One region of the Streptomyces sp. NPDC060002 genome, then DNA from elsewhere that is predicted to be linked to it. Evidence: riboswitches for the same ligand, from Rfam matches in the RefSeq annotation. Region 1 holds a riboswitch; the other holds the start of a gene.
The links. A riboswitch is a leader RNA that binds a small molecule or an ion and turns the genes downstream of it on or off. The one in region 1 is predicted to bind glycine.
Positions count from the first base shown of each region.

Region 2: it holds a riboswitch for glycine, as region 1 does, so the genes downstream of both, gcvT (glycine cleavage system aminomethyltransferase GcvT) here and gcvP (aminomethyl-transferring glycine dehydrogenase) in region 1, are expected to answer to the same signal.

Region 1 is NZ_JBHWUW010000014.1:8,745-13,152, reverse strand. It holds gene gcvP (aminomethyl-transferring glycine dehydrogenase) at 1-1,503, opposite strand, end outside; glycine riboswitch at 1,687-1,782, opposite strand; gene ACFWBD_RS15270 (PRC-barrel domain-containing protein) at 1,895-2,266, shown strand; gene ACFWBD_RS15265 (nucleotidyltransferase domain-containing protein) at 2,272-2,733, opposite strand; gene ACFWBD_RS15260 (DNA polymerase IV) at 2,836-4,251, opposite strand; gene ACFWBD_RS15255 (MerR family transcriptional regulator) at 4,320-4,408, opposite strand, start outside.
Region 2 is NZ_JBHWUW010000023.1:81,854-86,261, reverse strand. It holds gene glyA (serine hydroxymethyltransferase) at 1-600, opposite strand, end outside; gene gcvH (glycine cleavage system protein GcvH) at 615-992, opposite strand; gene gcvT (glycine cleavage system aminomethyltransferase GcvT) at 1,111-2,238, opposite strand; glycine riboswitch at 2,390-2,489, opposite strand; gene ACFWBD_RS21305 (AAA family ATPase) at 2,663-3,352, shown strand; gene ACFWBD_RS21300 (enhanced serine sensitivity protein SseB) at 3,431-4,237, shown strand.

The DNA of each region.
Region 1 (4,408 bases):
GTAGTCCCGGTCGGCGAGCCGGCGCAGATAGCGCAGCATCGCGGTCTCGGAACGGTGCTGGTGGAAGACGGGGTGCGTCAGTATCGCGTCGGACCGCAGCAGCCCGGCGGGCAGCGAGTCGGCGGTGGCCGCGTCGAGCGACTCGATGTCCCCGTCCACCCCGAAGGCCGCCCAGACGGCGGACACCTGCGCCCGAGCGGTCGTCTCGTCGCAGGCGATCGACACCTGGTCGGCGTCGACGAGGCGCAGGTTGACCCCGAGCTCCCGCGCGGCGGCGACGACCTCGGCGGCCTTCGCCGGCACCCGCACGGTCAGCGTGTCGAAGTACGACCCGTGCACGACCTCGACACCGCCGGCCTCGAGCCCGGCGGCGAGGATCGAGGCGTACCGGTGCGTGCGCCGGGCGATCGCCCGCAGCCCGTCGGGACCGTGGTAGACGGCGTACATCCCCGCCATGACCGCCAGCAGCACCTGCGCCGTGCAGATGTTGCTGGTGGCCTTCTCCCGCCGGATGTGCTGCTCACGCGTCTGGAGTGCGAGCCGGTAGGCCTTGTGCCCGTCGGCGTCCACCGACACGCCCACCAACCGCCCGGGCAGGCTGCGCGCGAACTGCTCGCGGACGGCCATGTAACCGGCGTGCGGCCCGCCGAACCCCATCGGCACACCGAACCGCTGCGTCGTACCGACCGCGATGTCCGCGCCCAGCTCGCCCGGCGACTTCAGCAGCGTCAGCGCGAGCAGGTCCGCGGCGACGGTGACGAGCGCGCCGAGCCCGTGCGCCTGGTCGACGATCGCCTTCAGGTCGCGTACGGCACCGGAGGCGCCGGGGTACTGGACGAGTACGCCGTTGATCTCCCGCGCGGCGATCTCCGCCGGGATCCCGTCGCTCAGGTCGGCGACGACGATCTCCACGCCCGTCGGCTCGGCGCGGGTCTCGATCACGGCGATGGTCTGCGGCAGCGCGTCCGCGTCGATGAGGAAGAGACCCTTCTTGTTCTTCCCCATGCGCCGGGAGAGCGCCATCGCCTCGGCGGCGGCCGTGCCCTCGTCGAGCAGCGACGCGCCGGAGGTCGGCAGCCCGGTGAGATCGGCGACCACGGTCTGGAAGTTCAGCAGCGCCTCGAGCCGGCCCTGGGAGATCTCCGGCTGGTACGGCGTGTAGGCCGTGTACCAGGCCGGGTTCTCCATGACGTTGCGCAGGATGACGGGCGGCGTGAACGTCCCGTAGTAGCCGAGTCCGATCATCGGGTCGAGGACCTGGTTGCGGTCGGCCAGCGAGCGCAGCTCGGCCAATACCTCGGCCTCGGTGCGCGCGCCCGGCAGGTCCAGCGTGTCGGCGTTCTTGATCACATCCGGGACCGCTGCGGCGGTGAGCTCGTCGAGCGAGCCGTAGCCGACCTGTGCGAGCATCTTGGCCCGCGCCTCAAGGTCGGGCCCGATGTGGCGCTGTTCGAAGGGAATTCCCTGCTCGAGTTCTGCGAGCGGAATGCGATGGGCGGTCATTACGGAGGCCTCCTGGTCTGACACGACCTTCGAGGGTCACCACGGTGGGTACCCGGACGGCCTCCCCCTCTGTCATCTCAACCTGAGAGCTTCACCGGGGCGCCCGAGGGTACCCGGCTTTCACCGTCGGTGAGAGCGGAAGCCGTCGACGCCGTCGGCACCCGCCCTGCTTTCCAGAGTGACCTCGTCCGTGCGGTACGTGAGCCTGAGAGATTCCGGGGAGGATTTGCTCCTTCGGCGCCTCCGGTGATGTCCGGAGGACTCTCCCGCGCGGTGTCAGCAGCCGTTGTCAGACTACCAGCGGGGTCAACGAGAGTCGCTCGAGTGGCCGCTCGTCCCAATGTGCTCTTTTGTAGTGCTTACGGATGAGTTGCGACCAAGTGGAGGGCCCGTGCAGACCGACATCGATCCGCGCAACCTGATCGGCCGCAAGGCGTTCGACCGCAACGGCACCAAGATCGGCACCATCGACGAGGTCTACCTCGACGACGCGACCGGAGTGCCGGAGTGGGCGGCCATACGCACCGGTCTGTTCTCCCGCGACGCCTTCGTCCCCCTGGAGCCCAGCCAACTGGTCGAAGGCACCCTGCACATCCCCTTCGACCGGGCCTTGATCAAGGACGCACCGGACTTCGGCGTGGGCCGCCACCTCTCCCCGGAGCAGGAACTCCAGCTCTACCACCACTACGGCCTCGACGTGGGCGCCCCTCCCCCTATCCCCGACCACGACTTCGGCCGACTGGCCGGCACGGACGACAGCTGAGCCCCTCAACCGCAGGCCCGTATCAGCGCCCCGAGAATCCCGGCGGGGTCGTACAGCGGCCGGGCGCCGTCCGTGACGACTCTTCGGGTGCCGGCGTCGACCGGATCGGTCCGCGCCCAGTGGGCGGAGCCGACGCCCACCTCGACCTCCAGACCGGAGGCGGTCACATACCGCCATTCGGTGACGGGCCCCCGTTCCCGGACCCGGACGACCTCCCCCAGGCCCAGCTCACGCGCCCACCCGTCGTCCTCGGCGTACCGGGCAGGCGCGGTCGACAACACCACGAGGTCCACATCCGAATCGGGGCGCGCGGCCTCGCGCGCAAAGGCCCCGACGAGCAGCAGCCCCACCACGTCGCTCCGGTTCCCGGCCCACCGGGTGACCCGGTCCACCACCCGGCGCATCTCGGCCTCGCGCTCCGGCGACACCCCGGCCGCGTCCGCGAACTGGCCTCCGTGCAGCTTCATGCACAGCTCCTCATCCCTCACCGGTGTCACCTCGCGGAACACCGCCACCGCTCCGACCCACCCCGGACTTCGAACCGCTTCACTCTGTGTAACTGATCCGCCTCACGCAGAGTTCCCGGTCTCCACCGTCGGCGACTCCGTCTCCGGATGCGGCGCTCCTGCCGCCGGCCCGCCCTCGCCATCAGGTCCTCGTCGCACCAGCGGCAACGGGTCCGCCGGCTCCAGTCCCGGATCGTCGGTCCTGAAAGTGCGTACCCGTCCCGGCTCCGACTCGGGCGTCTCGAACCGCACGGTGACCCGGCCCAACCCGCTGCCCTGCACCCATCCGTGTCCGAGCTCGGCATGCCGCACGTCGTGTCCTGGGCGCCACTGGCGCTCGACCGGCACCGGCACCTCGCCGACGGGCTCGTCGGCCGGTTCCTCCTCGGACCCGTCCGCCCGGCCCTCGGCGGCCTGCGCGAACAGATCCTCCTGCGTGAAGTCCGCCAGCCCGCTCACGCCCACCCCGAGAAGCCGGACCCCGCCCGTCGTGTCCACCGAGTCCAGCAACCGGGCAGCCGCCTCCCGGACCACCGTCGGATCGTCGGTGGGCCCACGCAGGGTCTCGGACCGGGTGAGCGTGGAGAAGTCGTACCGCCGCACCTTCAGCACGATGGTCCGCCCGGACAGACCGGCCCCCCGCAGCCTGCGCACACACCGGTCCGCGAGCCGCTGCACCTCCAGCTCCACCCGGACCCGGTCATGGATGTCCACGTCGTACGTGTCCTCGACCGACACCGACTTGGCCTCCCGCTCCGCCACCACGGGCCGGTCGTCCCGGGCCAGCGCCATGGCGTACAGCGCGTGCCCGTGCGCCTTGCCCAGCAGCCGCACCAGCTCGTCCTCACCGGCCTCGGCGATCTCGTCGATCGTGGTGATCCCGGCCCGCCGCAGATGGTCCCCCGTCGCCGGGCCCACCCCCGGCAGGGTCCGCACCGACAGCGGGCCGAGCAGGGCCCGCTCGGTCCCCGGCTCGATGAGCACCAGCCCGTCGGGCTTCGCCTGCTCCGAGGCGATCTTCGCCAGCATCTTGCAGGAGGCCAGGCCCACCGAACCCGTGAGCCCGGTGACGGCCCGTATGTCCGCGCGCAGCCTGATCCCCGCCAGCCGAGCCGACTCGCTGTCCCAGGCCGCTCCCCCGGCATCCAGGTCCACGAAGGCCTCGTCCAGACTCAGCGGCTCCACCAGCGGCGACAGCGCCCGCAGCAGCCCCATGACCTGCTCGCTGATCGACCGGTAGAACGCGAAACGCGGAACCAGGTACGCGGCGTTCGGAGCCCGCCGGCGCGCCTGGGCCATGGGCATCGCCGAGTTCACTCCGAAGACCCGCGCCTCGTAGGAGGCGGTCGCGACCACTCCGCGGGGCCCCAGACCGCCCACGACCACGGCTTTCCCGCGCAGGCTCGGCTTGGAGGCCTGCTCCGCCTGCGCGAAGAAGGCATCCATGTCGAGATGCAGGATCGTGGGCGCGTTTCTCACATGTCCGATGCTGCACCACGCCACTGACAATGACCTCGTGCAGCCGCCCCGCGCCCCTGGAGGGGGCTTCAGACCGCCCGGTTGCGCCGACGGGCCAGTTCGTCCGCCGGGTTGTGCCCGACGAGCGTCTCCCCGGTGTCGACCCGCTCCCCGTGCA
Region 2 (4,408 bases), on a different contig from region 1:
GTCGACCCACAGGAAGGCCTCGACCTCGTCCGCGATCCGCCGGAACTCCGCGAAGTCCAGCTGCCGCGGGTACGCCGACCAGCCCGCGATGATCACCTTCGGGCGGTGCTCCTTGGCGAGCCGCTCGACCTCGGCCATGTCGACCAGGCCGGCGTCGTCCACGTGGTAGGCGACCACGTCGAACTGCTTGCCGGAGAAGTTCAGCCGCATGCCGTGGGTCAGGTGACCGCCGTGCGCCAGGTCCAGGCCGAGGATCGTGTCGCCGGGCTGGGCCAGCGCGAACAGGGCCGCCTGGTTGGCCGAGGCACCCGAGTGGGGCTGGACGTTGGCGTACTCGGCGCCGAACAGCTCCTTGACCCGGTCGATCGCGATCTGCTCGGCCACGTCGACGTGCTCGCAGCCGCCGTAGTAGCGGCGGCCGGGGTAGCCCTCGGCGTACTTGTTGGTCAGGACCGAGCCCTGCGCCTCCATCACCGCGAGCGGAGCGAAGTTCTCCGAGGCGATCATCTCGAGCGTGGACTGCTGGCGGTTCAGCTCGGCGTCGACCGCGGCGGCGATCTCCGGGTCGAGCTCGTGCAGGGGCGTGTTCAGGACGGACATGCGACTACGACTCCTCAGCCGGCGGTGTAGGCGGTGTACTCGTCGGCGGTGAGCAGGTCGTCCTGCTCACCCGCCGTGCGTACCTTGAACAGCCATCCGCCCTCGAACGGGGCGGAGTTCACCAGCGCCGGGTCGTCGACGACGTCCTGGTTGACCTCGACGATCTCGCCGGAGACCGGCGCGTACAGCTCGCTGACCGACTTGGTCGACTCCAGCTCGCCGCAGGTCTCGCCCGCGGTCACCGTGACACCGACCTCGGGGAGCTGGACGAAGACCACGTCGCCGAGCGCGTTGGCCGCGTGCTCCGTGATGCCGACCGTCGAGACGCCGTCCTCGGCGACCGACAGCCACTCGTGCTCCTTGCTGTAGCGCAGCTGCTGGGGGTTGCTCATGGCTTGAATTCTCCTGTACGCGGGAGGGTGCTGGTGAATGGGGGACTGCTGTAAACGCACGTGAGCAGCGGAAATGTGCGCAGGGTCACGTGCGGGTGGGCGTCAACGCGCCCAGTGTCTACTTCTGGCGCTTGTAGAACGGCAGCGCCACGACCTCGTACGGCTCGTGGCTGCCTCGGATGTCCACGCCGACGCCCGTGGTCCCGGGCGCCGCGTGGGCGGCGTCGACGTACGCCATCGCGATCGGCTTGCCGAGGGTGGGGGAGGGGGCGCCCGAGGTGACCTCGCCGATCACCTCGCCGCCGGCGACCACGGCGAACCCGGCGCGCGGGACCCGGCGGCCCTCGGCGACCAGGCCCACGAGGACCCGCGGGGGCTGCGAGGCGGCGCGCCCGGCGGCCGCCTCCAGCGCCGTACGCCCGACGAAGTCGCCGTCCTTGTCGAACTTCACCACCCGGCCGAGTCCCGCGTCGAACGGGGTGAGGGAGGTGCTCAGCTCGTGCCCGTACAGCGGCATGCCCGCCTCCAGGCGGAGCGTGTCCCGGCAGGACAGACCGCAGGGCACCAGCCCGACGCCCTCGCCCGCCTTCGTCAGCGCCTGCCACAGCTCGACGGCGTGCTCCGGCCGCACGAACAGTTCGAAGCCGTCCTCGCCGGTGTAGCCGGTGCGCGCGATCAGCGCGGGGACGCCGGCGACGGTGCCGGGCAGGCCGGCGTAGTACTTCAGGCCGTCCAGGTCGGCGTCCGTGACGGCCGCGAGGATTGCGGGGGACTCGGGGCCCTGCACGGCGATCAGCGCGTAGGCGTCGCGGTCGTCGCGGACCTCCGCGTCGAAGCCCTCGGCGCGCTCGGTCAGCGCGTCCAGCACGACCTGCGCGTTGGAGGCGTTGGCCACCACCATGAACTCGGTCTCGGCGAGCCGGTAGACGATCAGGTCGTCCAGGATGCCGCCGTCCGCCCGGCAGATCATGGTGTAGCGGGCGCGGCCGGCCTTGACCGCCCCGATGTTGCCCACCAGGGCGAAGTCGAGGAGGGCGGCGGCCTGCGGGCCGGTGACGGTGATCTCGCCCATGTGCGAGAGGTCGAAGAGCCCGGCCCGCGTGCGGACGGCGTGGTGCTCGTCGCGCTCGGAGCCGTAGCGCAGGGGCATGTCCCAGCCGGCGAAGTCCGTCATCGTCGCGCCGAGCGCGCGATGCGCGGCGTCGAGGGCGGTGTGGCGTTGTTCGGTGGGGGCGTTGCTGCTCATCGGACGTTCGTCTCCCAAGGCATGACGGCGAGGTCTTTCCTCCCCATCTGTCATCGGAACCTGAGAGGTTCGTCGTGACCGCGCGAACGCCGGTCCCGACTTGCACCTTGGGTGGAGCCACTGGAGACAGCGGCCCGCTTTTCAGATGTGCCTCGCCCGCGCGGTAACGGGGCCTGAGAGATTCAAGGGAGGGACTTGCTCCTTCGGCGCCCCAGCGAAACTGCTGCTGAGGACTCTCCCGCGCGGATTCAAACGGCCGGTATGCAGTTGGCGCGGCCATCATTGCACGGCTCGCCCCGATCACGGCAGGCCGCATCTGTAACCGGCTTGTGTCGGTACGCGCACGAAAACGCCGGGCGCGGCGCATTACCTTCTCTTTACGCTCGGTGGGGATGAGGACACCATCTGACCCCAGGGGAGGACGATCACGGTGAACAGGACGACCAGGGCGAGGTCCACGGCATTCGCGACCGGCTCGGCGATCGCGCTGCCCGCGCAGCCCGTCGCCCCGGCCCGGGAGGGGTGCGGTCCGCAGCCGGCGCCCGTCGTCCGCGACCTGCGCGAGCGAGCCGGCCGCAGCCCGCACGGCCTGCTCTTCGGCCCCCGTGACCTGGTCGTGGTCACCGGCCTGCCGGGCAGCGGCAAGTCCACGCTCATGCGGCGGACCGTGCAGGGCAGCCGCGTGGACTCCCAGGACACCCGGGACCGCTGGGATGCCCGCGCCCCCCGCTTCCTGCCCTACGGCCTCTACCGCCCCCTCGTCCGGCTCGCCCACTACGCCGGACTGCGCCGGGCGCTGCGCGGCGGTGCGGGCGTCGTCGTGCACGACTGCGGTACGCAGGTCTGGGTCCGTGACTGGCTGGCCCGCGAGGCCCGCCGCCGCGGCGGCACCCTCCACCTGCTGCTGCTGGACGTCGGCGCGGACACGGCACTGGAGGGGCAGCGCGAGCGCGGCCGGGGCGTCTCCCGGTACGCGTTCCTGCGCCACCGCCATGCCGCCGCCCGACTGGTGCGCTCGGTGGAGAAGGGCCGGCTGCCCGACGGCTGCGGCTCGGCGGTGCTGCTCGACCGCGCGGCGGCCGACGCGCTGCGCCGGATCGGTTTCACGGGCTGAGGGCTCGGGTGCGGCCCCCGGCACCCGCTAGCCTTTCAGCCACAGCGAAGTGAGCGGTTCTCAGCAGGCGGTAGGCAGATGGAATTCCCCCCGGCGAACTTTCCGACGGACTTCTCCGCGGACTTTCCGGCGCAGGCACACCCCCATCCGCACGGCGGATGGCCCGGCAACGAGCTGGAGGAGGTGCTCTCCGTCTCCCTCGGCGTGCCGGGAGCCGGCGGCCGGATCGTCGAGGTGCTCGGGCGCAGCTTCGTCTGGGTGCCGCTGCCCGGCGGCGGCGGCCCGCGCAGCGGTCCCCTCGACCTGCCCACGATGGAGCTCGAGGGCCAGGTGTACGTGCCGGTCTTCAGCTCCGAGGAGCAGTTCCGGCAGGTCGTCGGCTCGCACATGTCGTTCACGATCGCGCCGGCCGTGGAGTTCGCCCGGGGGCTGCCCCCGCAGGTGGGCATCCTGGTCAACCCGGACGGCGTGGTCGGCGTCCCGCTGCCGCCGCCCGCGGTGGCCGAGCTCTGCCGGGCGGGCCGCACCTCGCTGGACGGCACCGCGGCCGGCGGCCGGGTCCGCCTCTACGAGCCCGACTGGCAGGACGACCCGATGGACTTCCTGGCCGCGGCCTCGGCGGAGTTCGAGGCCACGGGCGTGGTCCGCACGGCCCGCCGCTGCCTGGCCGCCATCGAGACGGCGGACCCGGTGATGTTCGTGGGCGTGGAACTCTCCCCGTGGGAGGGCGACCTGCGCGCCCTTCCCCTGGAGGCCCTCGGCAGGGCCCTGACGAGGGCGGCCGCCCCCTGGCCGGTCAACCTGGTCCTCCTGGACGTGGCCCAGGACCCGGTGGCCGACTGGATGCGGGAGCGGGTCCGCCCCTTCTACACGAGGGACCGGTGAACCCTCCTCAGGGGCGCGGGGCCGCACCCGTATGCGGCTCCGCCGCGGGGCGCGCCCGGCCACGCCCGATCGGCAGCCCGAAGATCACAGCAAGCACGAGCTCTCCATGGCCGGACCGGCGGAGCGCCTAAGCTGGGCTCCGACGCGGGGCAACTTCTCGAAGGGGCGATA